DNA from 4 places in the Robbsia sp. KACC 23696 genome. Region 1 is predicted to be linked to each of the others. Evidence: predicted binding sites of a transcription regulator. Region 1 holds the regulator's gene; each other region holds the start of a gene.
What was found. The regulator LexA, encoded in region 1, represses DNA repair genes until DNA is damaged. The targets are predictions, from matches to a motif close to ACTGTATNNNNATACAGT.
Positions count from the first base shown of each region.

Region 1 (7,937 bases):
TAGCGAAGGCCTGTCTGAATGACGCGTGCGTCGGCCTGCGGGTTGATCACGCTGTACGCAAACTTCACCATCGCTTGATGCAAGGCATCCTGGCTCGCGCGCGATAGCGCCAGTGCAGCCGCATGGCATGCGCCATTCTCCGAATCACTCCCACTGCCGGTTAGCGTTTCGCGTACAGTAGGCGCGCTATGACCTTCGGGTGTCACTTCCAAGTTCAGCGCCACATGCGTCGTTCCCAGAAAATCCGCTCCGATCCGTAGATTCGGGGAGAACGTCGCTCCGGTGAGCACGTAGCGGTCTGCCGGGCCGGCCGGATTGACATCGCTGACACCGTCGTCGACCACGACTTCCGGGTAGGCACCCATCAGCGTGTCACGCAGCGAGTTGACGATCGATCGGCCCGATCGCGATGAAAACCAGTAATAGGAACAGCTGTCCGTGCCCCGAAACGTCGTTCGGGACTGGCGCAGGTCGGACGGCACCACTAGCACGGCCTTTTGGGCCAGCCCGTTACCGGGTTGTGCTTGCATGGCGGCTTGCTGAGATCCCACCGGCACATTGATGCAGGCACTCATGAGCATCGCCGCACCGAGGGCGGCCGCGGCCGTCTTTCCGCGCCGAACGACGGAGACGCCGTCGCTCGCTTCAGCGTGGTTGCGCGAAGCGGCGCCGCGATCGCGCCTGTCGATCGATCGAAGATGGGGTACCCGTGATTTCGCTTTTGTCAGCATAGGTCTTTTTTAAGGTCCGATCCGGGAACGGATGGCATATTCAGCCGCGCTGCGCTGGCCACGCCACGTCCTATCGACAATGGTCGATTCAGTGGTTGCAAGGGAAAAAGGTCAATCGATTATGACATGAGCCGCTGCGCGGGGTCGGGGATAACCCGGGGGGCATTTGGACCTGTCGCTGCCTAGCTTCCAACTCTTTTTCAGGATGCGCATCGCTGGATGCCGACGCCTGCATCCAGCGAGCGCGCGTTGGGCCATGTGTCGTCATTCCATGCACAATGAATACGCAGAGGGTCTAACCTTCAATGACCTTTCGATCGCCGTGCAAAAGGGGCCGTGCCCTCGACTAATGCTTGGCAAGCGCGTAAAAATCCGTAACATCGATTCAAGACGACATGTGTTCGCGCAATGCGCTGTCCGAGAGGGGGCATTCCCTTTCATGATCAGGGCAGGTGTCAGGAAAAAGAGAGGATTCCCGAGCGCTAGGTAGAGAGAAGGGGAATTCCGGCGATGCGATCCATTGGCGTTGTCGATGGCCGCAAACCGTCCGACCGTCCAACAGTCCAAACGCCTTATAGGCTCGCCGTGCGCTTGAAGGAGTGATGGGATGAAGCCAGAAGCACTGATTGACGCATTCGACCGAGCAGGCGCACTGTCCAGTGATTCGGCCAAGGCGCTGACCGTACAATGGGCCGCTTGGCTTGCAGGTAACTGGGAGCGCATTCCCGCGAGCGATCGCACCATGATGGTGGCGGTCGGAGGCGTGCTCTTCGACAAAGGTGCCGCATTAGAGGAGGGATTTGCACCGCCGCCTACCAGCGGTAAAGACGGCGGCCAGACAAGCGAAAACGACCCGCGCCGATAAAGTTATCGATCAGCGCGGGCCGTGTCGGAAAGCGGGCGTTGGGCGCCCGATATGCAGCGCCCACCCCTTAGCCTACAGGCGCCTCGTCCGTTTTCTTGCTCGGCGGATCGTTCGGCGCCATCTGTCGATTGTCGTCGTCTCGCTCCGGCAATGCGCTCTCCTTATGGTCACTATGGGCTGCCGGTTCCGGCTTCTGCAGAGACTTCTTGTCGTCGCTCATGCTTTCCTCCTGTTTCAAGACAGTCAAGCGCGGAGATGCGCTTGTTCTGGACGGAGTAGGTGGCGTACCGTCACCATGACGGCGTTGCAGCGTTGCAGGACGCGAGGCGAATCGCCGGGGTCCGACGGTGCTTGGCGCCGGCGGTTGCGGCCGTTTTTTTCCTATCCACACTATCTAGACAAGGACGCAAGCAACGTGCCTGAGGGCAAGTATGACCTTCAGCATCGAACACATCGGGTGCAATTGTCGGCGTTAGCGCGCCGCCATTAATGTCGCTGCGGACATCCGCGCGCGTCTATTGCGCCCCGACCGCGACCACATCGGAGATCACAAAGATCAGGAGTCCGAATGGCTCGATGTTGATGTATCTGCTTGAAAAAACAAGCTTAAGCAGCCGTTGCCGTGGGAAGCACGCTACGTGAACCTGCCATTGCTGCTGCGCGTTCGTCGGCAATGCAGCGATCGATCATCTTACAAATCGCTTCAATATTGCCAACCATGGTCATCCCGCTGTTTCGACGATACACGCGCACACTGCCACGCGCGTTCGTGGATACCAGGGGTTGCGCCGTGGGCCGCAAGGCCGCGGTCCGTGGCACGGTGGTGGCAACAAGTGGCGCTTGTTGCGGCGAGACCTGCACCGTATCGCGTTGCACGGCGACGGGGGCGGTGGCGCGTGCCGCAAGATTGGCTTTATCGCGGCACGACAAGCGTCCCCGCGCGGCACGCAGGCGGCCAAAAGGATGGATTGCGCTCTCGGCGGAAAACAGGCGAACGAGTCTCGACATGATGTAACTCCTTCAGAGGGGCGTCGGACGGATAAGTCCAACAGCAATCCCTTCGAGTGCGAAGTCGGACCGTTCCCGGTCAACGACGATCGTTGGGTAATCAGGATTTTCAGCAAGCAACGCGAGACCTTCCGGTACGCGCTTCAATCGTTTGACAGTCACTTCGTCGCCTAAACGGGCCACGACGACTTGGCCATCACGCGCTTCGTTTTGACGCTGTACCGCGAGTAAGTCACCATCCAGAATGCCAGCGTCACGCATACTTAAGCCCCGCACCTGCAATAGATAGTCCGGCTGACTGGTGAATAAGGCCGGATCGCAGTGGTACTGATGCAAGACGTGTTCCTGAGCCAGAATCGGGCTCCCCGCCGCAACGCGTCCGATCAAGGGCAGTGACAGCGACCCGGCACGCGACAGCATGCCGGCGAACGCCGCTTGACTTGGCAATCCCGCACCGCCCGCACCACTGCCGTCCACGCCTTCACCATCGCGACGACTGTCGTCCGTTGCATGCACCACGCGAATGCCGCGGGAGGCGCCCGGTGACAGTACGATCACGCCCTTGCGCGCCAGTGCCCGTAAATGTTCCTCGGCGGCGTTCGCAGAACTGAATCCCAGCGCCGCGGCGATTTCAGCGCGCGTCGGTGGGAAACCACTGCGTTCGATTGCTTGAACGACCAGATCGAATACCTGCTGTTGGCGCGCGGTAAGCTTAAGCATGTCTCGATTCCTGTATGCGATACTGTGATTCTATACAGTATTTTTTTTGGTGCAACTGTTTTCGTTGTGGTGACGTGACGGGGCGCGACCGCCGCCGAACGGCGGAGGGTCACGCGCATCATCGGGCTTCGCGTCATACCGGACGGTGGCAACAAGGCGACAGCCGCGGCGTTGTCTGGCACACTCCCGGCCTGTTTTCCGCTTTCGTTTCAGGTGTGATTGTTTCGTGAATAAAGGAACCCCGCAGATGACCGCCCCTTCTTCTTCGATGGATATCGGCGTGCCGGCCGCCGTACGGTCCTTGCCGAGGATCGCTTTGCTGACGACCGGTGGCACGATCGCCGGCGCCGCTGCCTCGGAAAGCGACTCGCTGCGCTACGCAGCGGGCGCGCTCGGCGGCGACGCGCTGCTGCGAGCCGTCCCGGCGCTGGCGCGAATCGCGCAGATCGAGACCATCGCGGTGGCCGCGATCGACAGCAAGGATGCCGATCCGGCGTTCTGGTGTGCATTGACGGAAACGGTGCGCGCCACGCGTGCGCGCGACGATATCGATGGCATCGTCATCACGCACGGCACCGATACGCTGGAAGAGAGCGCCTATTGGCTCGATCTCATGTTGGCAGCGGGCAAGCCGGTCGTGCTGACGGCGGCAATGCGACCCGCGACGGCATTGTCGGCGGACGGGCCGGCCAATTTATTCGATGCGGTGACGCTTGCCGGCGATACGTCGGCGCGCGATCTCGGCGTTCTGGTGACCTTGCAGAACCGCATTCATGCCGCGCGCGATATCGTCAAGGTCAGCAGTCACGCGTTGGATGCCTTCGCGTCACCTGCGGGGGGACCGTTGGGGTGGGTGCAGGACGGGCGGGTCGGCTGGCTGCGCCGACGACACCTCGCGTCGCTTACCGCGCGCGATGAAACGGGTTCGACGCCATCGTCGCCACTGCGGCAGACGCTGTTCGGTGAAGTCCCGAGCGGTGCGTCCGGCGATCGCCTGGAAGCGCGCTTGCATGTCCGGCGATTGCAGCCGTCCGATCTGCCCGACGTCGAGGTGGTCGTCCAGTATGGCGGGGCCTCGCCGCATTTGATCGACGCCCTGCTCACCCACGGCGTGCGAGGGATCGTGGTGGCCGGCACCGGAAACGGTACCGTCAATGCGGCGCTGATGGCGGCGATGCAGCGTGCGGTAGCGGCCGGTGTCATCGTCATCCGGTCGAGTCGCGCCGCCGACGTGCATGTGAGCGCGAACGCCGCGGTGGATGACGACGGCGAAGGCTTTGTCGCGAGCGGCACCTTGAACCCGTACAAGGCGCGGATCCGCCTGATGCTGGCGCTGGCCGTCGGCCTGTCCGAACGCAGTGCCATGCAGGCCTGCTTCAATCTTGCTTGACCGACGGCGGATGGGTTCGCGCCAGCGCCGCGCGGACATCCCGCAGCGCGTGGCGCACCGCGGTACAAGCGTCGATGTAGCGGATCTGCAGGCGCAGCCAGTCGCCGCCTGAGGCGTCGCCCGATTGCTGGATGATCAGGCTGCAGTCGTCGACAAAAGGCTGTAAGCCCAACATCGCCGCCGGCCCCTTGTTGTGATGCGCGATGTCACGGAGCCGCGATGCGTCCTGATCCGCTATCGCCGCGGCGAATTCCGGCAGCGATGTGCTCAGCCCTTCCTCGAACAGATCGATCAATTTGCGCGCGAAGTCGCCGTCTTGGTGGGAGAGTGCCAACAAGGCGGCGACCTGTTTTTCCGCCTGCGCCGCATCGCCGGCGCGGTACACCCGCACGGTCTTCGATCTTGGGTTGCTGTCCTGCTCGGATGCATCGCTTGGCGCCGACGCGATAGGTAGCGATGACGTCGGTACAGGCAGGGCGCCGGCCACGTCGTCGATCGGCAGGTGGGCGCGCAGCATGCCGAGCGTCACCGGTTTGACGAGCCGCCCGCGCATGCCACTTTCCAGGCAATGCGCCAGACAGGTTTCGGTGCCGTCCGCGCTATAGCCGATCACGGGCAGGGCGGGCCAGCGTTGCGCGCAATGCCGCGCCAAGGCATAGCCGTCCATGATCGGCATATTGCAATCGGTCACCACCGCATCGAAGGCATCGCCTCCCGGTTCCTGGCTTTCCTCCAGATGCAGCAACGCTTCCGTTACGGTCCCGGTCGTGACCGGCCGCAGTCCGATCTGTGAGAGCTGTGTGCTCAACAGCAGCAGGTTGGCCTCGTGGTCGTCGACGATCAGCACACGGGCGCCCGCCGCAAGGGGGACCTGAAACGACGGCGGGCTCGCGCCACTCGGCACCGCGGCCGGTGGACCGCCCGGGGTGCCCGGCCTGCGTGCCTCGACCACGTGGAACGGCAAGGTCAGCGAAAAGGTGCTGCCGCTGCCTTCCTGGCTCTCGACATCGATCGTTCCCTGCATCGCATCGATGATCCTTTTGGAGATTGCCAAGCCCATGCCGGTGCCCCCATAGCGCCGGAAGGTGTCGTGCGAAAGCTGTTGAAACGGCTGGAACAGCAGCGGGCGGAGATCTTCCGGAATGCCGGGGCCGGTGTCGCTAACGCTGATCGCGAGCCACACGGTGCGCCGCGCCGCGTCGTCGTTGTCCGCGTCGCCGACGACCATTCTGGGGGTCCGATGCAGCAGTTCCTGGGGCGGCACCGCGCGGCGCACGCATAGCGTAATCCGCCCCTCGGCGGTAAATTTGATCGCATTGCTCAGCAGATTGGCCAGGACCTGTCGCAGTCGCGAGGTATCGAAGACGAGCGGGTCCGGGATCGATGGGTCGCGTTCCAAGACCAGATCCAAGCCTTTTTGCCGCGCATTCTGTCGATAAAACTCAGCGATCTCATCAATCTGCGCATGTAGCGAGGCGGCGTGGCAATCGAGCCGCAACGCGTCCACTTCGGTGCGGGCAAACTCCAGCAGGTCGTTTAGCAACGTCATCAACGACGTGGCGCAACGCTGCGCCAGATCCGCCTGGCGTTTCAATGGCACCGGCGCGCGGGCGTCGGTCGCCATCAGTTCCAGGACGCCGACGATGACATTCATCGGCGTGCGGATTTCATGGCTCATGGCCGCCATGAACATCACTTTGGCGCGATTTGCCGCTTCGGCCTCGTCCTTGGCCAGACGCAAGGCACGCTCCATCCGTTTGCGCTCGGTCATGTCGATCCAGCCACCCAGCATCGCGCCGCCATGGATCGCATCGCCCGCCATCCCGAATTCTCCACCGACTTCCCCTAGCGCGACCAGCCAGTGGCATCCCTCGAACTGCTGGCCATTGATGCATAGCGACAAGTTCTCGGAGTACGTTTCGGCTCCCGCGGCAATGGCATCGTAGCCGCGTTGCACTTTCAGGCGGCTATCCGGATCGAGCTCATCGGCTTCGTGGACGCGCTTGCCGCGCATTTCCAGTAACGATTTTCCCGTGGCCTGCTGCATCGCGCGGTTGCAGTCGATCATGACGCCGGCCGCGTCGCGTACATAGCTCGGGATCGGATTGGCATCGATCAGTCGCCGCAGGAAAGCGATCCGGCGCGTCAACTTCGCCTCATGGTGATGCCGCCGACGAATGCGTTGGCGCAGCTTGTAGTTCCAGATCAGACTGGCGCTGCCCAGCGTCAGGCCAATCCCTAGTATCCAGGACAGCACGCGCGAGTCGAGCCACCGGCTGCCAAGCGGTGCCATTTCGTCGTACCAATGGAAACGAAACGCATGCAATGTGTCCGACGGAATGGTGCCGAGTGCTTCGTCGATGATGCGCGCCAGTTGCGTGTCGGCCTGCCGGGTGCCGAACTGGATGGGAATGGTACTCGGACCGGTGGTGCCGCTGAGGCACAAACCCGCTCGATCGCGCGACGACAGGAGATAGCTGGCGCTGTCCAGGTAGACGATAGCGGCATCGACGTCCCCACGCCTGACGAGTTCCAACGTTTGCCGTTCGTCGTCGGCAAACAGCAGGCGCTCGCCGTGCAATTGCCGCGCGGCGAGGAAGTCCGAAATGGCCCGGCCCCGTGTCAAGGCGACCCGCTTGCCGTGCAGCGCGCTCAAGTCCGACATCGGAACCGTCTCGCAGGCAGAGACGATGGCGCCGGTGACATAGAGAAAGGGACGAGTGGTGCGCTCGGTGCCGGAGGTACGAAAGCCGGTGGGCGGCATGTCGTGTGGATAGCGTCTGAGATCGACCGGGGCATCGCTGCGCGTCGTCAGAAAGAGGTCGGCATCGCCGCGTGCGACGATTTCACGTGCGGTATCCGGGGCGTCGGCATAGACCGGGGAAAACGTCAGGCCGGTGCGCGCGCTGATCATTTCGAGGATGGACGCGGTCAGCCCGCTGAGTTGCCCGCGTTCGTTCTGGAAGGCGATCGGGATATTGTTGCGCGGCACGGCGACGCGGACCTCGGCATTGCCGGCGATCCAGGCGCGGGCCGTCGTATCCAGGCGCATTCGCATCGATCCGGCATGGGGCACCGGATGATTCCAATGGCGCGCGATATCGCTGCGCATCCTGGGTGTCTGCTCGCGCAATGCGGCGTCGATATTAGCGAGCAGGTTGCGCGCGCCAGCGTCCGATTCGCGCACGGCAAAGCGGTAATGAATCGGCACACGCGGCATCAG
Region 1 covers NZ_CP156626.1:1,869,264-1,877,200, forward strand. Annotated here, with positions in the region: gene ABEG21_RS07825 (hypothetical protein) at 1-575, opposite strand, end outside; gene ABEG21_RS07830 (hypothetical protein) at 1,339-1,596, shown strand; gene ABEG21_RS07835 (hypothetical protein) at 1,664-1,816, opposite strand; gene ABEG21_RS07840 (hypothetical protein) at 2,203-2,604, opposite strand; gene lexA (transcriptional repressor LexA) at 2,617-3,324, opposite strand; gene ABEG21_RS07850 (asparaginase) at 3,572-4,714, shown strand; gene ABEG21_RS07855 (ATP-binding protein) at 4,701-7,937, opposite strand, start outside.

Region 2 (7,937 bases), on a different replicon from region 1:
CGGCTCGGCGAATCCTCGCGATCCATGAAAACATCCGGTGGAGTCTTCGATCGAGACAGCCTGTTCACCACCAGCTTGGCGATCGATCTCGATTCGTCCACGACAGGGGAGGATATACGACACCTCGCCGTGCATCAGGCAACTGCGGTTCAACTTCGTGACGATATTTACCGTCAATCGCAGCTTCTTCCATGCTGCCTCCATCCGGCCCGTATCGGGAATGGCCCGCACGAAATTGCCGCCCAACATAATGAAAGCCTTCAGCCGGCCCTCTATCGCCGCCTCGCATGCGCCCACGGTATCCAAGCCTTTATCCCGGGGCGGCTCGAAGTGGAATTGCTTCGCCAAGACATCCAACGGTGCCAGTTCAGGCTTCTCCGTAATGCCGACCGTGCGCTGTCCTTGAACGTTGGAGTGCCCGCGAACCGGGCAAATGCCGGCACCAGGCTTGCCAAAATTGCCGCGCAACAACAGCAGATTGACCAACAGCTGGATCGTATCGACACCCTTGCGATGTTGCGTCAGTCCCATCCCATAAAAGGCCATCGCCGTGCGCGCGTGCATATAAGTGTGCGCGGCCGTTTCGATTTCTGCGCGCGTAACGCCACTGCGATGCGCGATTTCCGTCCAATCCGCCCCGCGCGCCTGTTCCGAGAACGCCTCGAAGCCGTGCGTGTGCGTATCGATAAATGCGGTGTCGATAATGCGATCGGTGCCAGCGTTCCGCGCCGCATCGTCGGCCTCGATGATCACCTTGCACATGCCCAGGATCACCGCCGCATCGCCGCCGATTTTTAACTGCACATATTGGGAGCTGATGGCGGTGTCGTTGCCCGGTACCAGCATTTCCGCTGGAGACTGTGGATTGACGAAACGCATCAGCCCCGCCTCGCGCACCGGATTAAAGGCGATCAGCGGCACACCGCGCTTCCGGGCTTCTTGCAACGGGTGCAACATCCGAGGCGCGTTGGTGCCGACGTTATGACCGAAATACAGGATGCAGTCGGTTTTCTCAAAATCATCGAGACCCACCGTCCCGACTGGTACGCCGATCACGGGCGGCAGCGCGACGGAGGTCGTCTCGTGACACATATTCGAGCTGTCAGGGAGGTTGTTGGTGCCATAAAGCCGCGCCAGCAACTGGTACATATACGATGTTTCCAGCGAGGCGCGCCCGGACGCATAGAACACGGCGTCGTTCGGCGCGATCGCACGCAACTCGCGTCCGATCTCTTCAAACGCCTGCTGCCACGATACCGGCACATATTTGTCGCTTGCCGGGTCCCAGCGCAGCGGGGCCGTCAACCGGCCCTGCTCTTCCAACGCCAGATCGCCCCATTCTTCGAGCTCGGCGCAGGTGTGCTCCGCAAAAAAATCGGGCGTTGCGCGTTTGTCCGTGATTTCCCAGGCGGTGGCTTTCGCGCCGTTCTCGCAAAACTCGGCGAGGTGCGGGTCGGCGGGCTTCGCCCAGGAACAACTGACGCATTGAAAGCCATCGGGCTTGTTCTGCTTCAGCAGCAATTTGGCGCCGCGCATCAAGACGTGCTCTTGCCGAAGAATCTGCGTCACCGCCTTCATCGATCCCCAGCCGCCGGCAACGTTGTCTGCGTGCGCACTGGCGTCGGCGTCGCCACGCGCCTTGTCCGAAGGCGAGACGCGCTGCTCGCGCGATTCCGGCGCGTCGCCGTTACCGGTGCTGCCGTGAGGAGTCAATCCGTCGCCTGGAAGATCGTCTTTCAACATGAATGCCTCGGATCAGTCGGGGGTTTGCGTCGGGTTTTTCGCAGCAGCGGCCGCGGCGAACGGACAACCATTTGCGGAGAAGCGATGGCGCTGCGACGCCTCATATGCGGGCTTGCGCGAACGCATGATGCCGCCGAGCGGGCGATGCGCGCTGAGGCAGTGCCAGGGCGAAAAGCCCGAGCATTGATCGATGCTGCGCTCCACTTCGGCGGACCAGGCGTCCTGTTTCGGCACGGTGATCCGCGCGACAGCGACATATGGGCTGACCGACTCAGGCCATTCTTGCGACGCATCTTCGATTGGAAACTGCTCCCGATCGGCGGCCAATTGCACCCGTATTTCCCATTCGGCATCGTTCTGGCTGAAGAATGCAACGACGGCGGCGCGCAATCCATCCGGATTGTCTTTCAAAGAAACGGCTTGGTCGGTTAAGGACTGCAGGCCCGGCGACACAGGCGCGACCGATACCTTCCCGTAATACTCGCCATATAAAAGCGGGACCATCGTGTAGAACGTTTCGCCCAGCACGTGCGTCATCGGGTGACCGCCCATGCTTTTAATGGCGCCGCTCTCGCTACCGACCTTCTCGATTAGGGACTCTGTTCCGCGCAACACGGCGGACAAGGCCACCTTCAGACCCTCGGCCTTGTCGGTCGTCTTCGCCAGCAGTTTCAGATTGCCGAGAAAGGCCTTAGGCGTCGGCGCCGTGAACTTCGGCGCGTTCTGCATCACGAAATCCTGGCTGAACGTGCCGTCGAGCCCGGCAGCCACACCACCCTCGGTGGCTGCGTCGTCGGGCAACATGATTTTAAGCGCCAGTCCGCGCGGCGTCGAAACCCGGTCGTCGAGAATGTCGCCGGGATTCGTGGAGAAACGCATGACCACCGGATAGTGGGCGGGCTTGGCGAACAAACCTTGCGCAAGCTGCGGCGGCAAGTTGTCCAGTACCTGCACGGTGCCTTTGACGATCCCATGACTCTTGGCGTGGACCGAACGCACTGCGGTGGGATAGTCTTCCGTCGTAATGGCTTGAATGGTGTGCAGCGCTTCGATCAACTCTGCCGTCGTCTGCGCTTCGTCTTCCGGAACGACTTCCATGTCAGGTTGAAAGCGAATCGGGTGCAATGCGGTCATGGGGAACCTCTTTTTGTATTTTTAAAAAAACGTTTCGCAGTATGCGATTTTCAATGCCGACGCAATTCGTGTTCCCGGGGCAACGGTTAGGTATGAGCGACCGACCGCGCTTCGCTCCTGGCCGAACCAACAGCGGCTGTTACACAACAAACCTTGCCGACCCCGCCGTTTGCACCGATACTGTATATATGTACAGTATCGGTGCAAACGATCATGGATCGACTTAAGAAGTTGGAAATCCTCGCCGACGCCGCCAAATACGACGCCTCCTGCGCCAGCAGCGGCGCGGGCGGACGCGATTCGCGCGGCAAGGAAGGGATGGGAGTAACCACTGGTCAGGGCATCTGCCATAGCTATACGCCGGACGGCCGCTGCGTCTCGCTGCTAAAGGTGCTCCTGACCAATTTCTGCCTGTACGACTGCCAATATTGCGTTAACCGGCGAAGCAGCGACGTGCAGCGCGCGCGCTTCGCGCCGGAGGATGTCGTCCGGCTTACCCTCGATTTCTATCGGCGCAATTACATCGAGGGGCTGTTTCTGAGCTCCGGCGTGATCCGCTCGTCCGACTACACGATGGAGCAACTCGTCGAAGTCGCGCGGAGTTTGCGCGAGGACCACCAATTTCGCGGTTATATCCATTTGAAGACGATCCCTGACGCAGCGCCGGAATTGATTGACCTCGCCGGCCGCTACGCGGACCGTCTCAGCGTCAATATCGAGCTGCCTACCGCTGTATCGATCGCGCGTCTCGCACCGGAGAAAAATCTCGGGACGATCCGCAAAGCCATGGCGCGCATCCGCCATCGGCAATTGGTAACGGCGGACGACACGGCAGCTTCCGGCACGGCAGACGTCGGCACATCGCCTCATGTGGACAGCACGCCGGCATCGGTACCGGTGACGCGCGCCGTCGCCGCCTCACGGGTGAATCCTGCGGCGCGCGCTCGGCCGCCCCGCTTCGCGCCCGGCGGTCAAAGCACGCAGATGATCGTCGGCGCGGACGAGGCCGACGACCGGACGATTCTCGGGACGGCCGAGACACTGTATCAATCGTATCGCTTGCGGCGCGTCTATTACTCCGCCTTCAGCCCCATTCCCAACAGCCCCGGCAGCGTCCCGCTCGCGCCGCCGCCTTTGCGGCGGGAACATCGTCTCTACCAAGCTGATTTTCTGATACGGCAATACGGCTTTACATCGAACGAGATCATGGGCAAAGAGGCCGATCTTGCACTGGATGTCGATCCGAAAATGGCCTGGGCCCTGACGCATCGCGAGCTGTTTCCCGTCGATCTGAATCGGGCCGAGCGCGGCATGATTGCCCGTGTTCCCGGCATCGGCCTACGCAATGCGGAACGCATCGTCGCCTTGCGGCAGCAACGGCGGCTGCGCTACGACGATCTCGTCCGTCTGCGGTGTGGGCTCAAAAACGCCCGTGCGTTTATCGTTGTCGATGACTGGCGCCCTCGCAATAGCGAGCAGAGCAGTGCCGCCTTGCGACAGGCCGTTGCGGTTGCCGCCACGCAGGTCCCGGTACAAGCGTCGTTGTGGTGACACTGACGTGCGCATCGTCACAATCGAGAATGACTTCGCCAGTTGGCGATCTGCGGCACGCGATCTGATCGCGGCAAACGTCGATCCGTCGTTGGTGGAATGGCGTATGGCGACGGCACGCGGAGGCGAAACACGCAACGGAGCCGGTGCACGCGACGACAGCACGTCGCCCGCGATTGGCGCGGGGCATGGCCCATCCGACGCGCCGGACGCATCCGACACCGGGCATGATGCCGATCGTCCTCCTGCCCCGCGCGATTTGAGCGCGGCGATAAATGGCTCGCTATTCGAGGAAATCGCGGCGGTCAGCGAGACGCCAGGCGTCCGCGCTGCCCGCTTCTCCCTATCCCGAGAAGCATTGAAACAGTTGCGGGCGGCGGCGCGCCATGCCGAGCCACGACGCTGGGCCTTTCTGTACCGCGTGATCTGGCGCTACGCGCACGGCGATCATTCGGCGGTGCTTCCCGGCGACGTCGATGGCGCGCGTTTGGTACGCCTCGTCCGCGACGTGTCGCGCGAATACCATCATTGGCGCGCCTTCATGCGGTTCCAAGAAGCGCGGGGACCCGATCAGACGCCCGTATTGATGGCGTGGTTTACGCCCGAGCACGACATCCTCGAACCGCTCGTCGATTATTTCGAGAAACGCTTGGGACGGGCACATTGGATCATCGCATCACCCCGCGGGCTGGCGCGCCACGATGGACAAAGCGTCGCATTCGATTGGACTCCGCGTCTGCCGCCGCCGCAACAAGAAGACGACGCCGAAGCGTTGTGGCGGACCTACTATCGGAGCATTTTCAATCCGGCGCGAGTCAATCTCGCCCTGACCCGCCAACACCTGCCCGCGCGGTATTGGAAACATCTGCCCGAGGGCGACCTCATCCCGCAACTCGCCGCGGCGGCCTCCACGGGCCAACAGCGCCATGGGCAAGCCGGCGCCTTGCGTGGCGCACACGGCAGGATTATTCCCGTGTCGGCGGACGCGGCGCAACCGCAACGCGACACGCCACACGATCTCGACGCCTGCCGGCGCTGCGCGCTATGGGAGCATGCCACGCAAGCCGTGTCGGGCAGCGGCCCGACGCAGGCGGCCCTAATGCTGGTTGGCGAGCAGCCCGGCGATCAGGAGGATCTGGCGGGTCGGCCCTTCGTCGGGCCCGCCGGTCAATTGCTGGATCGCGCCCTGCAGCGTGCCGGTATCGCGCGCGATACCGTCTATTTGACAAACGCGGTGAAGCATTTCAAATGGACGCCGCGCGGTAAGAGACGGCTCCACAAAACCCCGGCGCAACGCGAGGTGGAGGCGTGTCATCACTGGCTCGAACAAGAGATCGCCGCGAACCAGCCGCGCGTCGTCGTGGCGCTCGGCGCCACCGCCCTGGCCTCACTGGCCGGCAGCCGTCTGTCGCTTTCGAAAATTCTGAACACGCCGTTCGAACTGGATGGCCTGTGGATCGTGCCGACTTATCATCCTTCGTATGTCTTGCGCGCGCCCGATGCGGACGTCCGCGACAAGGCCGAAAACGCTTTGACCGAAGCGCTGGCGATTGCGCTGACCTTATCTCGGTAGGTCCCGCGTTGCGCGCAGAGCAGCGCGCATTGTTTTGAAACTGTTCGTCATGCCATGAAAATGGTCGGGGCGCCACACTGCGCGCCCACGTCGATCAGATCACCGTGAAGAAATGCGTGGCATCGTTCTCCAACTGCGCGACCAGTCCATATTCCCATTCAAGATAGGCTTCCATCGCTTCGCGCGGCGCGTCGGTGCCTTCGTACGGCCGACGATAGCGATCCGTTCGCGGCGAGGCGAAGCGCGCCTGCACGGCCTGGGTCGCGTCGTACCCGGCGTTGGCCGCCGACGTTTCCACCGGCAGCCCGGCCTCACGCCACGCCTGGGTGCCGCCGTTCAATACATACACATCGGCGGAGGTCAGCGCTTGCAGATCGACCGCCGCATGGCGCGCCAAAGCGCTCGTGCCGCAGGTCAGCACATAACGCTCCGGCGCCACGCCGGCGGCATCCAGCGTTTTCAGCGCACCGGCGAGTTGCGCGCGCAGGGCGAACCATGCCCCCGGGATATGTCCCTTGACGAAGTTGGCCGACGCCGTGACGTCGAGCACGACGGTACGACCGTCGCCGCTCTCCAGATAAGTCGCCAGTTGCCGAGCGTCCACCAACGCCACTTCCGGCGCGATGATCGATTCGCTCGATACATCGCCGGTTTCCCGCCGTTGCGCACGATGCGCGGCATCGGCCGGATCGATGACGTAGACCTCCCATCCCATCTGCGCCAACCAGGATGCCGACATATCGGCGCGTACGCCATCGTCGTCCGCTAATAAAATCAGCGCACCGCGCACCGGCGCCGTGTGATCGGTTTCCTGCACCAGCTGGCCACCCGGCACGTTAATAAAGCCTGGCAGATGCCCGTCCCGATATTCCTCGGCGCTGCGCACATCCACGCGATAGACGGTGCGCACCGCAGCGCCGCCAGGCTGCGCCAGACCCGCCGCCTCATCGAGCGAAACCCGTCGAACCCCGGCCCGCTCGGCCACGGCGCGAGCATCGGCCTGCGCCGCCAAACGGACTTCCGGCCGCGATTCCGCATAGCGACGGCTCGCGCCCTTGTCCAACGTCAGACCCGCCAGCGTCCATCCGATGGTGCCATTGCGCAATCCGGCAACCGGATTCGGAATACCCGCATTGATCAACGATTGCGTCCCAATAATCGACCGGGTCCGGCCCGCGCAGTTCACGATGACCGTCGTTTCAGGATCCGGCGCGAGCTCACGTACGCGCAATACGAGTTCCGCGCCCGGCACGGAAATGCCGGACGGAATGCTCATCGTGTTGTATTCGTCGTAGCGGCGCGCGTCCAGGATCACCGGCGGCTTGTCGGAATCGATCAGGCGTCGCACCTCCTCGGCCGGCAACAGCGGCGTGTGTCGACGCGACTCTACCCATTCGCCAAAGGACTTCGACGGCACGTTGACGTCGATAAATGTTTCATATCCCTTCGCCTCCCACGCCGCCAATCCCCCCTCGAGCAGGTGCACATTCGTATAGCCCCACACCTCGAACTTCGCAGCAGCCAGCGGCGCCAGGTCTCGGTGCGCATCTTCACCATACAGTACGATCAGCACATCACGACGCGGCACCCGGCGACGTACCTCCAACTCCAGCTTGCCAAACGGAAAATTGGCGGCCCATAGCGGATGTCCCTTTGCATAAGGGTCCTCCTCGCGCAGATCGGCCAACAGGATTTCCTCGCGTGCCAGCAGGTGCGCACGAACCGCCTCGGCGTCGAGGAAGGGAAAGCGCCTGGCGGCGGTGGAGTGGAGCGAATCGGTCATGAGCAATAAGAACGAAGAATAGGGGCCGGAAGCGGCACGCGCGGCAAGGATCAGAAAAATGCGCCGGTGGGCGGCAGGCGCCCTTCCAGACGATTCTGACCGAGGAAGCGTTCCTTGTAGAGACGCGGATTATGAGAAGCAATCACCTTGATA
Region 2 covers NZ_CP156628.1:433,308-441,244, reverse strand. Annotated here, with positions in the region: gene ABEG21_RS23295 (FdhF/YdeP family oxidoreductase) at 1-1,743, opposite strand, end outside; gene ABEG21_RS23290 (catalase family protein) at 1,756-2,877, opposite strand; gene ABEG21_RS23285 (putative DNA modification/repair radical SAM protein) at 3,091-4,428, shown strand; gene ABEG21_RS23280 (UdgX family uracil-DNA binding protein) at 4,436-6,001, shown strand; gene ABEG21_RS23275 (rhodanese homology domain-containing protein) at 6,096-7,784, opposite strand; gene ABEG21_RS23270 (acyl-CoA dehydrogenase family protein) at 7,835-7,937, opposite strand, start outside.
Region 2: a site for LexA is predicted at 3,057-3,074, ahead of ABEG21_RS23285 (putative DNA modification/repair radical SAM protein). Genes of this name have one in related genera too.

Region 3 (7,937 bases), 950 kb from region 1:
TGCCCGGTGCGACGCAGTCGAAAAGCTATGTCGTGATGGAAGAGGTCAAGGAAACGCTGACGATACCGATCACCGAAAGGCCCGATTGATCCGGCTGATTGCCTGATTGCCTGTTTGTCCCTTTGTTTATCGGGCCGTGCCGTTTTCAGCGTTCGGCTGTTGATTGCGCCGTCAATGGTGCCGAAAACAGATCGAGTTGCGGATTCACCCGGGGCGCCGCCGTACTGGTCGATGGCGGAGCGGTGTCTTTTCCCGACGCGCCGTTTGCCGTGCTGCCCGTTTGCGTGCGCTTGTCCCTGCGCGCCAACGCGTCGAGGCGTGCGGGACTGCTCGCAAAGAGATCGGTGCGCAGCGGTGGACGGGACGCATTCAAGCCATACCGTCGGCATGCCATCGTGAAGCGTTGCGCCAATAGCTCGGCGAACAGGCCCGTGCCGCGCATCCGCTGACCGAACGTGGCGTCGTAATGGCGGCCGCCCCGCATCTGTTCAATCAGGCTCAGCACATGTCGCCGTCGATCCGGGTAATGCGTATCGAGCCAGGCCACGAATAGATCGCGCACCTCGAGCGGGAGTCGCAGCATGACATAGCCGGCATGTTGTGCGCCCGCTCGCGCGGCCTCCTGGAGGACGTGCTCGACGTCGAAATCCGTCAGCGCAGGGATCACCGGTGCGACGACCACGCCACAGGGAATGCCACGCGCCTGCAATTGTCGTATCGCCTCGATGCGACGCGGTGGCGTGCTGGCGCGCGGTTCGAGCTTGCGCGCAATCTCGGCGTCCAAGGTACCGATCGACATGAATACGCGAACCAGACCCATCGCTGCCATTCGCTCCAGGATGTCGATATCGCGGACGACCAAGGCGGATTTCGTGGTGATGGCGATCGGATGGCGGTACGCCTCGGCGAGGGCCAGCACGTCGCGGGTGATGCGATAGGTCTTTTCGATCGGTTGATACGGGTCCGTGTTGGCGCCCAATGCCAGGACGTCCGCGCGATAGCCCGGCTTGTCGAACGCCTCGCGCAGTTTTTCGACGGCATTGGTCTTGACGAAAAGCTTGGTTTCGAAATCGATACCCGGCGACAAATCCAGATACGCATGCGTGGGCCGTGCGAAACAATACACGCAGCCGTGCTCGCAGCCGCGATACGCATTCAACGACCGATCGAAGGGAATGTCGGGGGAGGTATTACGGGCAATAATCGTCCGCGCCGTCTCCGTCGTGACCGTCGTCTGTAGCCGAATCATCGGCTTCTCGAGACAGGTCTCCACGGCCGTCCGGGCTTCGCGGGAGCCGCTGGCGTCGTCCGCTTCGTCGCCTGCGGCATCCCACGTTTGTCCTATGTCGTCTTGACGGCAATGCGGGTCCGCCTCGCGCGACCAGCTCTGGAAGCGCGGCACGGGATTGCTGACGGCGCCTCGGCCGCGGGCCTTGGTGCTTCCCCTGTCGGGATGGAACGGCGCCGCGACGGTGCCTCTGCGCGCGACGGCGCGGCGTTCGGCGTCGATTGCAGACCTGTCCGGCGCCGTGGACCCACGCGATCGTCCGCCGCCTGGATTGCCGTCGCCTACGTCGTTTCGTTTGCCGTTGCTGTTTTCCATCGCCTGCCGTCCGTGTCGTGCTCGCGCATCGGCGCGCAGTCATCAACGGATACTGTATGGGTATACAGTATTTTGCGCAAGAGGCCCGCGTTTTGGCTTGGCCATTCGACCAGTAGCGATGTGCCTGGGGATCTGTCTCTCGGTCGCAACGTTCCGTTGCGCACACGCTGCGGTCAGGGCGCGGGCGATGAGGGGCGGGAGCGCGGTGAATGCCGGGCTGGCCTGGGACAAGGGGCCTTGCTAGGGCTGCGCGCGCACTAAGTGTTTGGTAGCTAGCCGAATTCCCGCTATAATCGCGTGTTTCACGCTGCACACACACCAGATTTCTAGGAATTCAGTATGGTCATCATCCGCCTGTCCCGCGGTGGCGCGAAGAAGCGCCCGTTCTACAACATCGTTGCGACCGATTCGCGTAATCGTCGCGACGGCCGTTTCATCGAGCGCATCGGGTTCTACAACCCGGTCGCGCAAAAGGGTGAAACGCTGCGTATCGCTCAAGACCGCCTGACGTACTGGGTTGGCACGGGTGCACAATTGTCGCCGGCAGTCGCGCGTCTGGCGAAGGAAGCCGCTAAGGCAACCGTCGCCGCAGCGCCGGCAGCAGCTTAATAGAAGCTGGTGCAGGTTTGACGTCGTCGTCAGGATCGAACGTGCCCGATTTCGGCGCTTTTCGTCCGCGTCCGGCAAAAGGGGGCGTGGCGGAGAAATCCGTCGATGCGTCGCCGAACGCTGAGCGCGATGCCGAGCAGTCCGGCGATGCTGTCGCATCGATGGAAGTCGCGTCGTTCGCGCTTCCGGACGATCTGATCGAGGTCGGTGTGATCGGGCAGGCGTACGGTGTACGCGGTCAGGTCAAGGTGTTCCCGCATGCGGGCGCCCCCGATGGCGATGCCGCCATGCTGAATGCGCGGCATTGGTGGTTGCGGGGTCCGCGTGACGCGGCGCCTCGGCGCTTGGCCGTCCGCGGTCCACGCGTGCACAGCGGCGCGATTGCTGCGTCGATTGCCGGTTGCGACGATCGGGATGCGGCGATGGCCTTGAAGGGGACCGCGGTGCTGGTGCGCCGCGCGGACTTTCCGGCCTTGCCCGACGGCGAGTATTACTGGGTCGATCTGATCGATCTGGCGGTGGTGAACCCGGCTGGGACGGCGTTGGGCCGGGTCCGCGACCTGATGGACAATGGCGCCCACTCGGTCCTGCGTGTGGTGTACGACGCGCAGGACGCCGACGGTCTGACGGTCGAGCGCGAGCGTTTGATTCCGTTCGTCGATGCGTATTTGCGTGAGGTCGATCTGCCCGGCAAGCGCATCGTCGTCGATTGGGATGTCGATTATTGATACCCCGCAACGCGGCGTGTCGGCATCGCCCGAAGGGGCGGCGGCACGACCGGCGGAGACAGGCATGCGGTTCGACGTGCTGACGCTGTTCCCGGAAATGTTCCGCGCGCTGACCGACTGGGGCGTCACGTCCCGGGCGGTCAAGCAGGGGCGTTACGCGCTGCACACCTGGAATCCGCGTGATTTCACGGTGGACTCGCACCGTACGGTCGATGATCGACCCTATGGTGGGGGCCCCGGCATGGTGATGCTGGCGCGGCCGTTGGAAGCGGCAATTGCAGCCGCGAAAGCGGCGCAGCAGGCGGAAGGTCGGCCCACGCCGCGTGTGGTGATGTTGTCGCCGCAAGGCGCGCCGTTGACGCATCGCCGTGTCACGTCGCTCGCGACCGAGCCGGGTCTGGTGTTGCTGTGCGGCCGGTACGAAGCGGTGGACCAGCGTTTGTTGGATCGCTGCGTGGACGAGGAAATCAGCGTTGGCGACTTCGTCCTGTCGGGCGGGGAGCTGCCGGCAATGGCGCTGATGGATGCCGTCATTCGCTTGCTGCCTGGCGTGCTGGGCGATGCGCAATCGGCGCAGCAGGATAGTTTTGTCGACGGTTTGTTGGATTGTCCGCACTACACGCGTCCCGAGGAATACGAAGGCATGCGGGTGCCGGACATTTTGTTGGGCGGGCACCATGCGCAGATCATTGCATGGCGCCGCCAGCGAGCGTTGTCGAAAACCCGGGCGCGGCGCCCGGATCTGATCGATGCCGCTCGTCGTGACGGATTGTTGAGCAAGGCCGATGAGGCCTGGCTCGCCAATCCGGCGTCTGCCGATTCAGCATAAGGGCTCGGTGTTATTCCGAGACATGTGTCTGGATGGTGGGCGCCGGACTACGGCGGCAGGAAGACTTTCCTGCCGGTTTCCCATCCTCTGCCGGGGCCTGCGCTCAGCGCGGTATACAACGTCGGCACGATGGTTTAAGGAGTTAATATGAATCTGATCGATCAACTCGAACAAGAAGAAATCGCACGCGCTCTGGGCGAAAAGACCATTCCGGAATTCGCACCGGGTGATACGGTCGTCGTGAGCGTGAACGTTGTCGAAGGCACGCGTAAGCGGGTCCAGGCATACGAAGGCGTCGTGATTGCCAAGCGTAATCGCGGCCTGAATTCGTCGTTCATCGTCCGTAAGATTTCGTCGGGTGAAGGCGTCGAGCGTACGTTCCAAACGTACTCGCCGCAATTGGCCAGCATCGTCGTCAAGCGTCGTGGTGACGTGCGTCGTGCGAAGCTGTACTACCTGCGCGACCTGTCGGGCAAGAAGGCACGTATCAAGGAAAAGCTGGTCCGCAAGGACACGGCGGCAGCTGCGGCGGAGTAAGCCACAGTGTCCCGGGACAGCGTTCTCGGGACGGCCTTGCGGGAGGGTGCGAGCGATCGCGCCTCTCGTCCAGGGCCGGTATGCGGTATTTGGCAAAGGCACCTCAGGGTGCCTTTGTGCGTTTCATAAACGAAGATCGATCCCGATGCCCCATCGCCTGCTATTCGATCCCGCGCTGTTGCCCATCGAGGCGTTCGATGCCTCCGGCGCGGCGCCACTCGCTCCCGTGCCGCTCGCCGAGCTGGACGCGGATGCGCTGCGCCGACGCTTTTCTGCCGCGGCCTCGCTGCGCTGGGCGCCAGAGCAGGCGGAGGCGGCATGGCGTGGCGATCCGGAGCGCCGCACGGGACTCCGCGCGGCCGCGGTGTTGGTGCCCATGGTCACGCGCGAAGCAGGGTTGACGGTGCTGCTGACGCACCGCGCCGCGCATCTGACGGACCATGCGGGGCAGATCTCGTTTCCCGGTGGGCGATGCGATCCGGAGGACCGGGACGTTACCGCCACTGCCTTGCGCGAGGCATGGGAAGAAATCGCACTCGATGCGCGGCATGTCGAGCCGCTGGGTACGATGCCCGAATATGTGACCGGGACCGGTTATGCGGTGACACCGGTCGTCGCCTTGGTTCATCCGCCGTTCGACGTGCATCCGGCCGAACGCGAGGTGGCCGAATGCTTCGAAGTGCCGCTGGCTTTCCTGATGGACCCATCGAATCATCAACTGCGCGTCTATCAGCCGCCTGCGCCGCAGCCCGGTGTCACGCCGTCCCAGGATCCGTCGGCAAACGTCGCGCGACGTTTCTTCTCCATGCCGTATCCGCGTAGCGACGGCGAGGGCGAGCACTTCATCTGGGGCGCCACCGCAGGGATGTTGCGAAACCTATACCGCTTCCTTTCGGCCTAGCGTGAATGACGCCGTCGAATGTAACATTTGATGTTATTGTTACGACCACATCGGCGAGGGCGATTGCGGTTCGCGGGATAAGACGACGGCTAGCCGGGACGTCTGCCGATGCGGTTCAGTATGCTCTGTCTTACGATTTGTGCAGCCGATAGCATGACTTTCTTTTCTGTACTCATTGCCCTGGTCCTCGAGCAATTTCGTGCGCTCGACTCGAATAACGCCGTCGCGCGTTTGCTACGTCGCCACGCCGAGCGCATGGGGCGCGGCATGGACGGCGGCCGCGGCAAGCACGGCATGCTCGCCTGGTTCGGCGTCGTCGTGCCGTGGACCGTGGGCGTCGGCGCCATTTACTATCTGCTGTGGCATGTGAGCTTCGTGCTCGCCTTTGCCTGGAATGTCGCAGTCTTGTATCTGACGCTCGGATTCCGCCAATTCAGTCACTACTTCACCGATATCCAGGTAGCACTCAATAACGACGACGTGCCGCTCGCACGCGAGTTGTTGCAGACCTGGACCGGGATGGAAACCAGCGAGATGCCGGTGAGTGAGATCGTGCGGAACACGCTTATCTACGCGGTCATTGCATCGCACCGGCATGTTTTCGGCGTCTTCTTCTGGTTCCTGATTCCGGTGGGGCCGGCCGGTGCCGTCTGCTATCGGATTGCGTCGCATCTGGCCGCGACGTGGACCGAGACGTCCGCCGAGCGTAGTCCCGCCTTCTCGAATTTCGCGCGTCGTGCCTTCTTTTATATCGATTGGCTTCCGGCGCGGCTGACTGCGCTGGGTTTTGCCATCGTCGGGAATTTCGAGGATGCGGTCTACGCCTGGCGCCACTATGGCGGCGTCTGGGCCGACACGAACGAAGGCGTGCTTCTAGCGGCGGGTAGCGGTGCGCTGGGCGCCCGCTTGGTCGAGCCGCAGGCCGAGCCGGTGGCGACGGAGTCGTTCGGCACGCTGGATACGATGCTCGATCCCTACAATCGGCCCACGCCGTTGCCGGTGGGCGAGGACTGCACACCCCGGACGCTACGCTCGGCAGTCGGTCTGGTCTGGCGCGCGGTGATTCTGTGGATGATCCTGTTGCTGATGATCACGCTATCGGTCTGGTTGGCATAATCTTGATCCCGCGCACCGGCGCGACCGCGAATGAGGCCATTGCGCGTCATCCGCCGCCGCGCTCGGGTTTAGCGGACGATCGGGCTTAGCGGACGACCTGGTTCGTCTCGTGTACCAGTTGCGCATAGAGCGCATGCCGGTTCGGCGCGATGCGACCGTCTTCCACCGCTTCCAGGATCGCGCAACCCGGCTCGTGCAGATGCCGGCAGTTGTAGAAACGGCAACCACCCAGCAGCGGACGAAAGTCCGGCAGCGCGCGTTCCAAGGTGCCTTCGGTGAGATGATGCAGGCCGAACTCCTGGAATCCCGGCGAGTCCAGCAGGGCCGTCGGCGCATCGTCGCCGTCTGCCACGGCCGGCAAGGCATAGCGGCGGGTGAAGGTGGTCGTGTGCTTACCGGCATGCAGCGCCGCTGAAATCTCGCGCGTCGCGGCTTCCGCACCGGGGACCAGCACATTGATCAGCGTCGATTTTCCCATTCCCGACTGTCCCAGCAGCAGCGTCGTGCGTCCGGCCAATGCTGGTGTCAAGGTCGCGTGTGCGCCTTCGGGATCCGCGCCGGCCGACAATTCGAAAACCCGGTAACCGAGCGCGACATAGGGCGCGAGACGGCCCCGCGCATGCGCCAGCGCATCGGTAACGTCCACCTTGTTGAGGATGATGCAGGCGTCCAGGCCATGTGCATCGGCGGCGACCAAGGCACGCCCCAGCAGGTCCTCGCTGAAATGCGGCTCCGTGGCCACGACGATGGCAATCTGATCGAGGTTGGCCGCGAACAGCTTGGATTTGTATTGATCGGAGCGGTACAGCAGGTTCCGACGCGGCAACACCGCGTCGATGACGCCCTGGTCGGCCGACTGGCGCACGACGCTGACGCGGTCGTTGACCGCGACATCGCTTTTCTTGCCGCGCGGAAATGCCTGGGTCAACGCACTGCCATCGTCGGGCGCGACCACGTAGTGTCGGCCGTGGGCGGCGATGACCGTTCCTTCGAACGTTTCCTGAGGTGCCGTACGGGCAGGGACTTGCTTAGGTTGCGCCACGAATACCTTCCAACTGCAGCAGGCGGTCGATGCGCTGCGATGCGGGGGGATGCGAATAATAGAAAGCCGAGTACATCGGGTCCGGCGTCAGCGTCGACGCATTGTCCTGATACAGCTTGACCAGCGCGTTGACGAGATCCTGCGCGCGCGTCTGGTCCGCCGCAAACGCGTCGGCTTCGAACTCGTGCTTGCGGGAGGTCAGGGCGCTCAACGGACCGGCGAAAAACAGGAAAACCGGCGCGATCAGGAAAAACAACAGCAGGGCGAGCCCGGCATTGCCGGCGCCGCTGTCGTCCGGCGTCACATGCAGATCCGTGTAGAACCACGTCTGCTGCATCAACCAACCCAACAAGGCCAGCAACGCCAGGCTGATGCCGAAGGTCGCCACCATGCGTTTGATGACATGGCGGCGCTTGAAGTGGCCCAGCTCATGCGCCAATACGGCTTCGATCTCATCGCCGGACAAACGCGAAATCAGCGTGTCGAAAAAGACGATGCGCTTTGCCGCGCCAAAGCCGGTGAAATAGGCATTGCCATGCGCCGAACGGCGGCTGCCGTCCATGACGAACAGC
Region 3 covers NZ_CP156626.1:2,814,669-2,822,605, reverse strand. Annotated here, with positions in the region: gene ABEG21_RS11785 (Lrp/AsnC ligand binding domain-containing protein) at 1-89, shown strand, start outside; gene ABEG21_RS11780 (PA0069 family radical SAM protein) at 146-1,603, opposite strand; gene rpsP (30S ribosomal protein S16) at 1,943-2,212, shown strand; gene rimM (ribosome maturation factor RimM) at 2,254-2,940, shown strand; gene trmD (tRNA (guanosine(37)-N1)-methyltransferase TrmD) at 3,005-3,769, shown strand; gene rplS (50S ribosomal protein L19) at 3,917-4,306, shown strand; gene ABEG21_RS11755 (CoA pyrophosphatase) at 4,452-5,207, shown strand; gene ABEG21_RS11750 (CobD/CbiB family protein) at 5,361-6,323, shown strand; gene rsgA (ribosome small subunit-dependent GTPase A) at 6,409-7,365, opposite strand; gene ABEG21_RS11740 (M48 family metallopeptidase) at 7,352-7,937, opposite strand, start outside.
Region 3: a site for LexA is predicted at 1,655-1,672, ahead of ABEG21_RS11780 (PA0069 family radical SAM protein). Genes of this name have one in related genera too.

Region 4 (7,937 bases), 220 kb from region 1:
GTAATCACCGCTGCACCTTCTGCATCATCCCGTCGATGCGCGGCGATCTGGTGTCGCGCCCGATCGGCGATGTCATGCTGGAAGCCGAGAAGCTGTTCCAGTCCGGCGTCAAGGAATTGCTGGTCATCTCGCAAGATACAAGCGCCTACGGCGTCGATATCAAGTATCGGACCGGCTTCTGGCAGGGTCGTCCGATCAAGACCCGGATGACCGAGCTGGTGGCCGCCCTGGGCGAGCTGGCGCAGCAATACGGCGGCTGGGTCCGTCTGCACTATGTCTATCCGTATCCGCACGTCGACGAGATCATCCCCTTGATGGCCGAGGGCAAGGTCCTGCCTTATCTCGACGTGCCGCTGCAGCACGCGCACCCGGACGTGTTGCGCCGGATGAAGCGTCCCGGCAACGCGGAAAAGACGATGGAGCGGATCAAGGCCTGGCGCGAGATCTGTCCGGAATTGACGATCCGCAGCACCTTCATCGCCGGTTTCCCGGGCGAGACCGAGGAAGAGTTTCAAACGCTGCTCGATTTCATCGAGGAAGCGCAGATCGATCGCGTCGGCTGTTTTGCCTATTCGCCGGTGGACGGCGCGACGGCCAACGACCTGCCAGGCGCCTTGCCGGAAGACGTGCGTGAAGCGCGCCGTGCGCGTTTCATGGAAGTAGCGGAGCGTGTGTCCGCGGAACGCCTTAAGCGCAAGGTCGGCAAGCCGATCCGCGTGCTGGTCGACGAAGTCAATGCCGATGGCGGTATCGGTCGCTCAGCCGCCGACGCGCCGGAAATCGATGGCGTCGTCTATATCTCGCCGGCGCAAAAGGCATCGAAGCGCTACAAGGCCGGCGATTTCATCACGGTACGCGTGACGGGCGCCGATGGCCACGACCTGTGGGGCGACGTTTCCTGATCGCGTCCACCTCGCTGCCGGCATCCAACGGCGGTGTCGAACGCTTACTTAGGCAGCACCGGCGTCTGCCCGGTGTGGATGTCGACCGGCGCCGCACCATTGCCAGATGCGGGCGCCGCATCGTCCGATGCGCCGTCGAGCCCGGCCGGAACGAAGTGCGTATTCATCGGCCGATCGATCGGCCCCGGCACCGGGGTGACCTTGATTGACGGACCGTCTTTTCCGGGCACCGTCGTCACGTCATAGACGATATCGCCGTGGCAGGTGCGCGCGACCCAACGCTGCGGGGCCGGGTCCCGAGGATCCTGCTTCGGCGGCGGCCGCTCGATATTGTCGACCACATCGCAGCCGGAACGCATCGCGGCATCGAGGCGGACCATGTTTTCCGCCGATGCCCGCCCATTGGTCAGATCCGGCCCCCGTTTCTTGATGAAGGGGATCGGCATCTGCTCGATCGAAGTGCATCCGGACAGACCGCCCACGATACCGACGACCGTCAACGCGACGACGGCACGCAGACGCCGCACGCGTTGCTGCGGCGCGATCGAGTGGGGCGCCATGGCGCCAGGGCGGGTGTAAGGCGAGTCAACCGCGGCGGACCGCGGGGGGAACGCAAACGTCATCGAACTTTCCTGATCAAGCAAAAATGAAGGTGCTGCGCGCGCTGGCGAAGGGTCGGAAATAAGGGCATTCCCGGTGCCTTCGCACGCGGACCGCTATACTACGTGGTATCGAATTCATTGAGACATGCCGTCAGGCGGGTGAGGCACCCTCCGCGGCCGCAGCACCAGCGCATGTCACACGGAGCAGGGCCGCCGACGGCACCGAGGGAGACCCCGGTGCCGTTTGCGCAGGCCCGCTCCGCGCAAAGGACTTGCGCTGCGTGCATTGTAGCGGTTGGCGGGCCCGTTGCCGGTTACAGCACGCTACAAGGATCACCATGAGTGTTACGCCATCCGATTCCCCGTCTTTTCAGACGCGTCTGTTGCACGAATCCCCGGACCTCGCGCCCGGTTTCGAGGCCTTTCCAGTAGCGGTCCATCGGGCGTCGACGGTGTTGTTCCCAGACCTGAAGGCGATGCGCGATTACGATCCGCACAGCGATAGCCAATGGCGCTACGGCCTGCATCAGACACCCACCTCGGCGACCCTCGCGAAGCGGCTCGCCTTGATCGAGGGCGGGTACTACTGCCTGCTGCAGCCGTCCGGCCTTGCGGCAATCTCGAATGTGTATTTCGCCCTGGTGCGCCAGGGCGACGACGTGCTGGTGCCCGACAATGCCTACACGCCGAACCGCGATCATGCGGAATGGCTGGCGGCGGACTTCGGCGTCACGGTTCGCTACTACGATCCGACCGATGCCGACGCGGTGCGCGCGATGATCCGGCCGAATACCCGCCTGATCTGGATCGAGGCGCCCGGTTCGGTATCGATGGAAGTGCCCGATGTGGCCGCGATCACCGCGGCGGCCAAGGCGGCCGGCATCCCGACGGCAATCGATAACACCTACTCGGCGGGCATCGGCTTCAAGCCCTTCGATTACGGCTGCGATATCTCGATGCAGGCGCTGACGAAATATCAGTCTGGCGCCAGCGATGTGCTGATGGGGGCGGTGATCACGCGCGAAAAGGACCTGCATTTCAAACTGAAGCGCGCACGCGCGCGCTTGGGTCTGGGTGTCTCGCAGGACGATTGCTCTTTGGTGTTGCGCAGCCTGCCGACGCTCGCGCTGCGGTTTGCCGCACACGATCGCACCGCCCTGGCGTTGGCGACGTGGTTGAAGTTGCGTCAGGAAGTGGCGACGGTGTTGCATCCCGGCTTGCCGGATTGCCCTGGCCATGCAAGCTGGCGCCGGTATTTCACCAGCACCGGCGGCCTGTTCTCGATCGTCTTCGATGCGGCCTATTCAGCGAAACAAATCGATGCCTTCGTGGAAGGGCTGAAATTGTTCAAGATCGGTTTCAGCTGGGGCGGCGCGCATAGCCTGGCCTTGCCCTACGATCTGCCGTCGCTGCGGACGGCCGCGGAATGGCCGCACAAGGGCACGCTCGTGCGCTTCTATGTCGGCCTGGAAAACGAGGAAGACCTGCGCGCCGATCTGGAGCAGAGCCTGACGGCCCATCTGACCGCCGTGGCGGGCTAAGCGAGCGGCGGCCGACGCGCCTCTGTCAGGGGGCGACGCGCCTGTCAGACGAACAGGCGCAAGACGCCGTCGAGGCCGGCATGATCCAGTGCGACGCTGGCACCGGCACGGACTTTCGGCTTGGCGCGATAGGCGACCGAGAGGCCGGCTTTCGCCATCATCGGCAAATCGTTTGAACCGTCGCCCATGGCGATGGCGGTCTCGGGCGCGACGCCCATGGCTGCGCAGGTGTCGACGACGTGCCGCGCTTTTACCGCGCCGTCGACGATTTCACCCAATACGCGTCCGGTCAACTTCCCGTCGACGATTTCCAGCGTGTTCGCATAGGCCGCATCCAGGCCAAGTCGCGCGCGTAGTTTTTCGGTAAAGAACGTGAAACCGCCCGAGACGAGCAAGGTTTTCAGGCCGGCTGCCCGTGCGCCCGCCAATAGCGTCTCGGCGCCCGGTGAGAGCCGCACACGCTCCTCGTAGACGCGTTCCAGCACGGCGGCCTCCAGGCCTTGGAGCAGGGCCACGCGGCGTCGCAGGCTTTCGCTGAAGTCCGGAATTTCGCCGCGCATCGCCGCTTCCGTGATGGCCGACACTTCGGCCTTCAGTCCGCAGAAATCGGCGATTTCATCGATACACTCGATCGTGATCAGCGTCGAATCCATATCCATTGCCAGCAGGCGGAAGGCGGAAAGCGGCCGCGCCGGTACCCAGGACGCGTCAAGCCCCTTGGTCGCGCAATAGTGTTCGACGGCAGTGCGCGTCTGCGCATCGCCCGCGGCCTGGTCCACATCGAGGAAACGCACTGCGTAGGCGTCGATCGTCTCGACGCGGGACGTCGTCGGACAGAGCGCGCGTACGGCGGCGATATGGTCCGCATCCAGCGGCCGTGCGAGCTGCTGGGCAGTGGACTCGCGCAGTGCGACGTCGGAGGGGACTTGTAGAACGAGATTCATCGGCGGATGGAAATAGTGGGCGCGAACAGGCGGGTATTGTACTGGCAACGCGCCGCAGGGAAATGCCTCAGTTTTTCCACATGCCACGCATCCGGGCGGCGATGTCGATCTTGACTGCCGCTAGAGCCTGCGAACCGTGCGCAGTGGGGGCCGCCGCGCGCGGCCAGGACTGCACATCGAATAGCGGCACCAGGCGTTGCGGCAAAAAGCGCGTTCGCGAGGCGTAGATATGCCGATCGCCCTGTGCCGACTGCTGGTGAACGTAAAAACGCTGCGGCACGACGATGTCCAATGACGTCTTCGCGCGCGTCATCGCGACATACAACAGGCGCCGTTCCTCCTCTATTTCGTCAATCTGCCCGGTGGCCAGATCCGACGGCAGGCAGCCGTCCACCGCATTCATCAGGAACACCGAGGCCCATTCCTGGCCTTTCGCCGAATGGATCGTCGACAGGATCAGATAGTCCTCGTCCTTCAATGGCACGCCGGACTCGTCGCTGATCGCATCGGGCGGATCCAGCGTCAATTCGGTCAGAAAGCGCTGACGCGACGGGAAGGTGGCCGCGATCTGCTGCAGCTGATCGAGATCCGCTTCGCGGATGTCGGCATCCTCATGCGCGCGGGCCAGATGCGGCGCATACCAGTCCCGAATACGGTCTAGCTCCGCCGGCCAGTCTGATCGGCGGCCGGCGCAATCGGTGATCAGCGCGGCAAATGCGTCCCAGCCCTCGACGCCGGCCGGCGCCGGCAGCGTGGCCTCCGCTGTCGGGCCGCCGGGCAGTCGCATTAAATCGTCGCCGACGGCGTCGAGCACCTGGCCTGCCTTGACCGGGCCCACGCCCGGCAACATCTGTAATACCCGAAAGCCGGCCACGCGATCGCGGGGATTCTCGAGCCAGCGCAGCACGGCGAGCAGGTCCTTCACATGGCTCGCGTCGAGGAATTTCAGGCCGCCGAACTTGACGAAAGGAACGTTGCGCCGCGTCAGCTCGATCTCCAGCGGGGCGCTGTGATGCGAGGCACGGAACAGGACGGCTTGCGACTTCAGCGTGGCGCCGGCCTCGCGATTCTCCAGAATCCGCGACACCAGGTATTGCGCCTGCGACGCTTCGTCGGCGACGGTCACCAGGGTCGGGCGCGCGCCGGGCGTCGCGTCGGTGTCGTTCCAGAGACGCTTCGCATAGCCCTCGGTCGCCAGGCCGATCACCGCATTGGCGGCGTCGAGGATGGCCTGCGTCGAGCGGTAGTTCCGGTCCAGCGTCACGACGCGCGCCGGTGTGGCGAAGGTATTTGGAAAATCGATGATATTGCGCACGGTCGCGCCACGAAACGCATAGATCGACTGGGCGTCGTCGCCGACCACGGTAACGCCGCGTCCGTCCGGCTTCATCCGTCGAACGATATCGGCCTGCAAGGCATTCGTATCCTGATATTCGTCGACGAGGATGTGCGAGAAGCGCTCGCCTAGCGCTTGCGCCAAGGCCGGCTCGGCGGCCATCTGCGCCCAGTAGAGCAGCAGGTCGTCGTAGTCGAGCACGTCTTGGGATTGCTTCGCTTCGACATAGGCGGCGAACAAGTCGCGCAGCGACGCCTCCCATTCGGCGCACCACGGGAAATGCCGGGCCAGCACCGCATCCAGTGCCAGGCCGGTATTGACGACGCGCGAATAGATCGAGATGCAGGTCTGTTTGGTCGGGAAGCGCTTCTGCTTGATCGAGAGCCCGCGTTCATGACGTACCAGATTAATCAGGTCGGCCGCGTCGGGACGGTCCAGGATCGTAAAGGCCGGCGATACGCCGATATAGGGGGCGTACTCACGCAGCAGGCGGGCGCCGACGCTGTGAAAGGTGCCGGCCCAGGGGAGGGTGTCGCGTTGCGACACCTGCGCCGCGCGGCGCACCGAGGCGCCAGTGAGCTTGGCGCGTTCGACGGCGGCGCGCGCCAACAGACGGTCCACGCGGCGGGTCATTTCGACTGCGGCGCGGCGCGAAAAGGTCAGCAGCAGCACCTGGTCGGGCGGCACACCGTGATCGAGCAGATTCGCAACCCGGTGCGCGAGCGTCGCGGTCTTGCCGGTGCCCGCGCCGGCGATGACAAGCAACGGTTCGGGCGGCGAGGCGGGCGCCGCGTTTCCATCCCCACTACCGTCTATCCTGCCGCCGATGCCGTGACAGGCCGCTTCCCGCTGTGCGGGGTTCAGCTTGTCCAGCAAGGCGGCCATGACGGCACGCGCGGCGGCATCGTGCTCGATGCGTGGATGCGCCGTCGTATCGGCGGCGGCGTGGAGGGAATCCTGGGGCGCGGTGTTCATCTCGAAACTGTATAGGCATACAGGTCCGCGTGCAATTGCATCCTCGCAACACCGTCGGCGAGCGTAGCGGCATGCGCCTATTCGGCGCCGCGCGCGCTGGGCTTGGCGCTCCGGTGCGGTGCGCCGCATCTTGTGCATTTTTGCGGAATGCCGAAGGCGGCAGCGGCCCCGAATAATCGTTGCTATGATGTAGTCGGATATTTCCGCTTCGTAATCGTGTGTCGCCCTGCGCACGGACCGCTGCCCGCCTTGACGAATTGAACCCGCCGCACGCTTTCATGACTGACCTTCTTAGCCGTTTGAAAACAGAAACCGCCGATTGCCATCATGCGCTGGAGCGCGATATGGACATCATGCGGCCGACGATGTCCCGGTCCGACTATGTGGATTTGTTGACGCGATTCCGGGCTTTTGTCGCCCCGTGGGAAGCTGCGTTGCGCGCGGCGCTGCCGGCGGATCTGCAGGCCTTCGCGCGCGCGCGCGAGAAGACGGCCTTGCTCGACGCCGATCTGGCGCATCTCGGCGCGCCGCAGCCGTCCGACGGGCTCGCGCGGGACGGCGCCGCGCACGCCGACGGCATGCCGCTGTCGGGGTTGGGCGCCTGTTTCGGCACGATGTACGTGATGGAAGGTTCGACGCTCGGCGGCCGCTTTATCGGTCCGGCGATGGCGCAGCGTTTTGACCTGCGCGATCGTCAGGGCTATGCCTACTTCGATCCGTATGGCGAGCGCACCGGCAGCATGTGGAATGCGTTCAAGGCGGAAGCGGCTGCGCGCGTGCCGGCAGACGAGTATGACGCGGCCGTCGCTGCGGCGCGCGCGACCTTCGATGCGCTGCAGCACTGGCTGCCGGCTCCGCGCCCGACCGTCGCATGACGACGCTCCCACCCAATGCGGACGATAAGGCGGGTCTGCCGGAATTGCCGGGGATGGAGATCGCCGGTGCGCGTGCCGTTCAGCCCGTGATGCCGACGGACGCCAGCACGTCCGCGGCGTCTTCGCGCGGAGTGCCGTCGGACGGCGGCGCTCCGGTGTTCGACGACGCGGCCTTTCAGGCGGCGGTGGCGGCCTGCGACGCGGAACCGATCCATATCCCGGGCGCGATCCAGCCGCACGGCTATCTGGTGACGCTCGACGAGGCGCAGTGCGTGCTGCAATGTTCGGCGAATATCACGGCGCTGCTGCCGGAGACGCACGCAGGGGCGCAGGCGCTGCAGGGCAGGCCCATCGCCGAGGTGATCGGCGAGGACGGCGCGCGGGCGGTTGCCGAGGCCTTGGCGTCGTCGCAGATCGCGGGGCAGCCGCTCTATGTGTGCCGTGTCGCCGGCGTACTGGGGGCGACCGCGCATCGGGTATCGGATGCATCGGATGGGGCAGACTCCGCGGCAAGGCGCGCGCGCGGTGAACGCACCTTGGACTTGATCCTGCATGAGCACGATGGCGTGGTCGTGTTGGAGATCGAGCCGACCGATCACGTCGGCAATGTATTCAGTCCGATCTACGCGCTGGTTCGCACCGTCATCGGGCGCCTGCAACACGCCGACACCGTCGAGGCGGTGAGCGACGTGGCGGCGCGGGAAGTGCGCCGCATCACCGCGTTCGGCCGCGTGCTCGTCTATCGCTTCGACGACGACGGCA
Region 4 covers NZ_CP156626.1:2,085,234-2,093,170, reverse strand. Annotated here, with positions in the region: gene rimO (30S ribosomal protein S12 methylthiotransferase RimO) at 1-902, shown strand, start outside; gene ABEG21_RS08770 (hypothetical protein) at 947-1,525, opposite strand; gene ABEG21_RS08765 (cystathionine beta-lyase) at 1,843-3,045, shown strand; gene serB (phosphoserine phosphatase SerB) at 3,090-3,989, opposite strand; gene ABEG21_RS08755 (ATP-dependent helicase) at 4,057-6,210, opposite strand; gene ABEG21_RS08750 (biliverdin-producing heme oxygenase) at 6,579-7,175, shown strand; gene ABEG21_RS08745 (ATP-binding protein) at 7,172-7,937, shown strand, end outside.
Region 4: a site for LexA is predicted at 6,307-6,324, ahead of ABEG21_RS08755 (ATP-dependent helicase). Genes of this name have one in related genera too.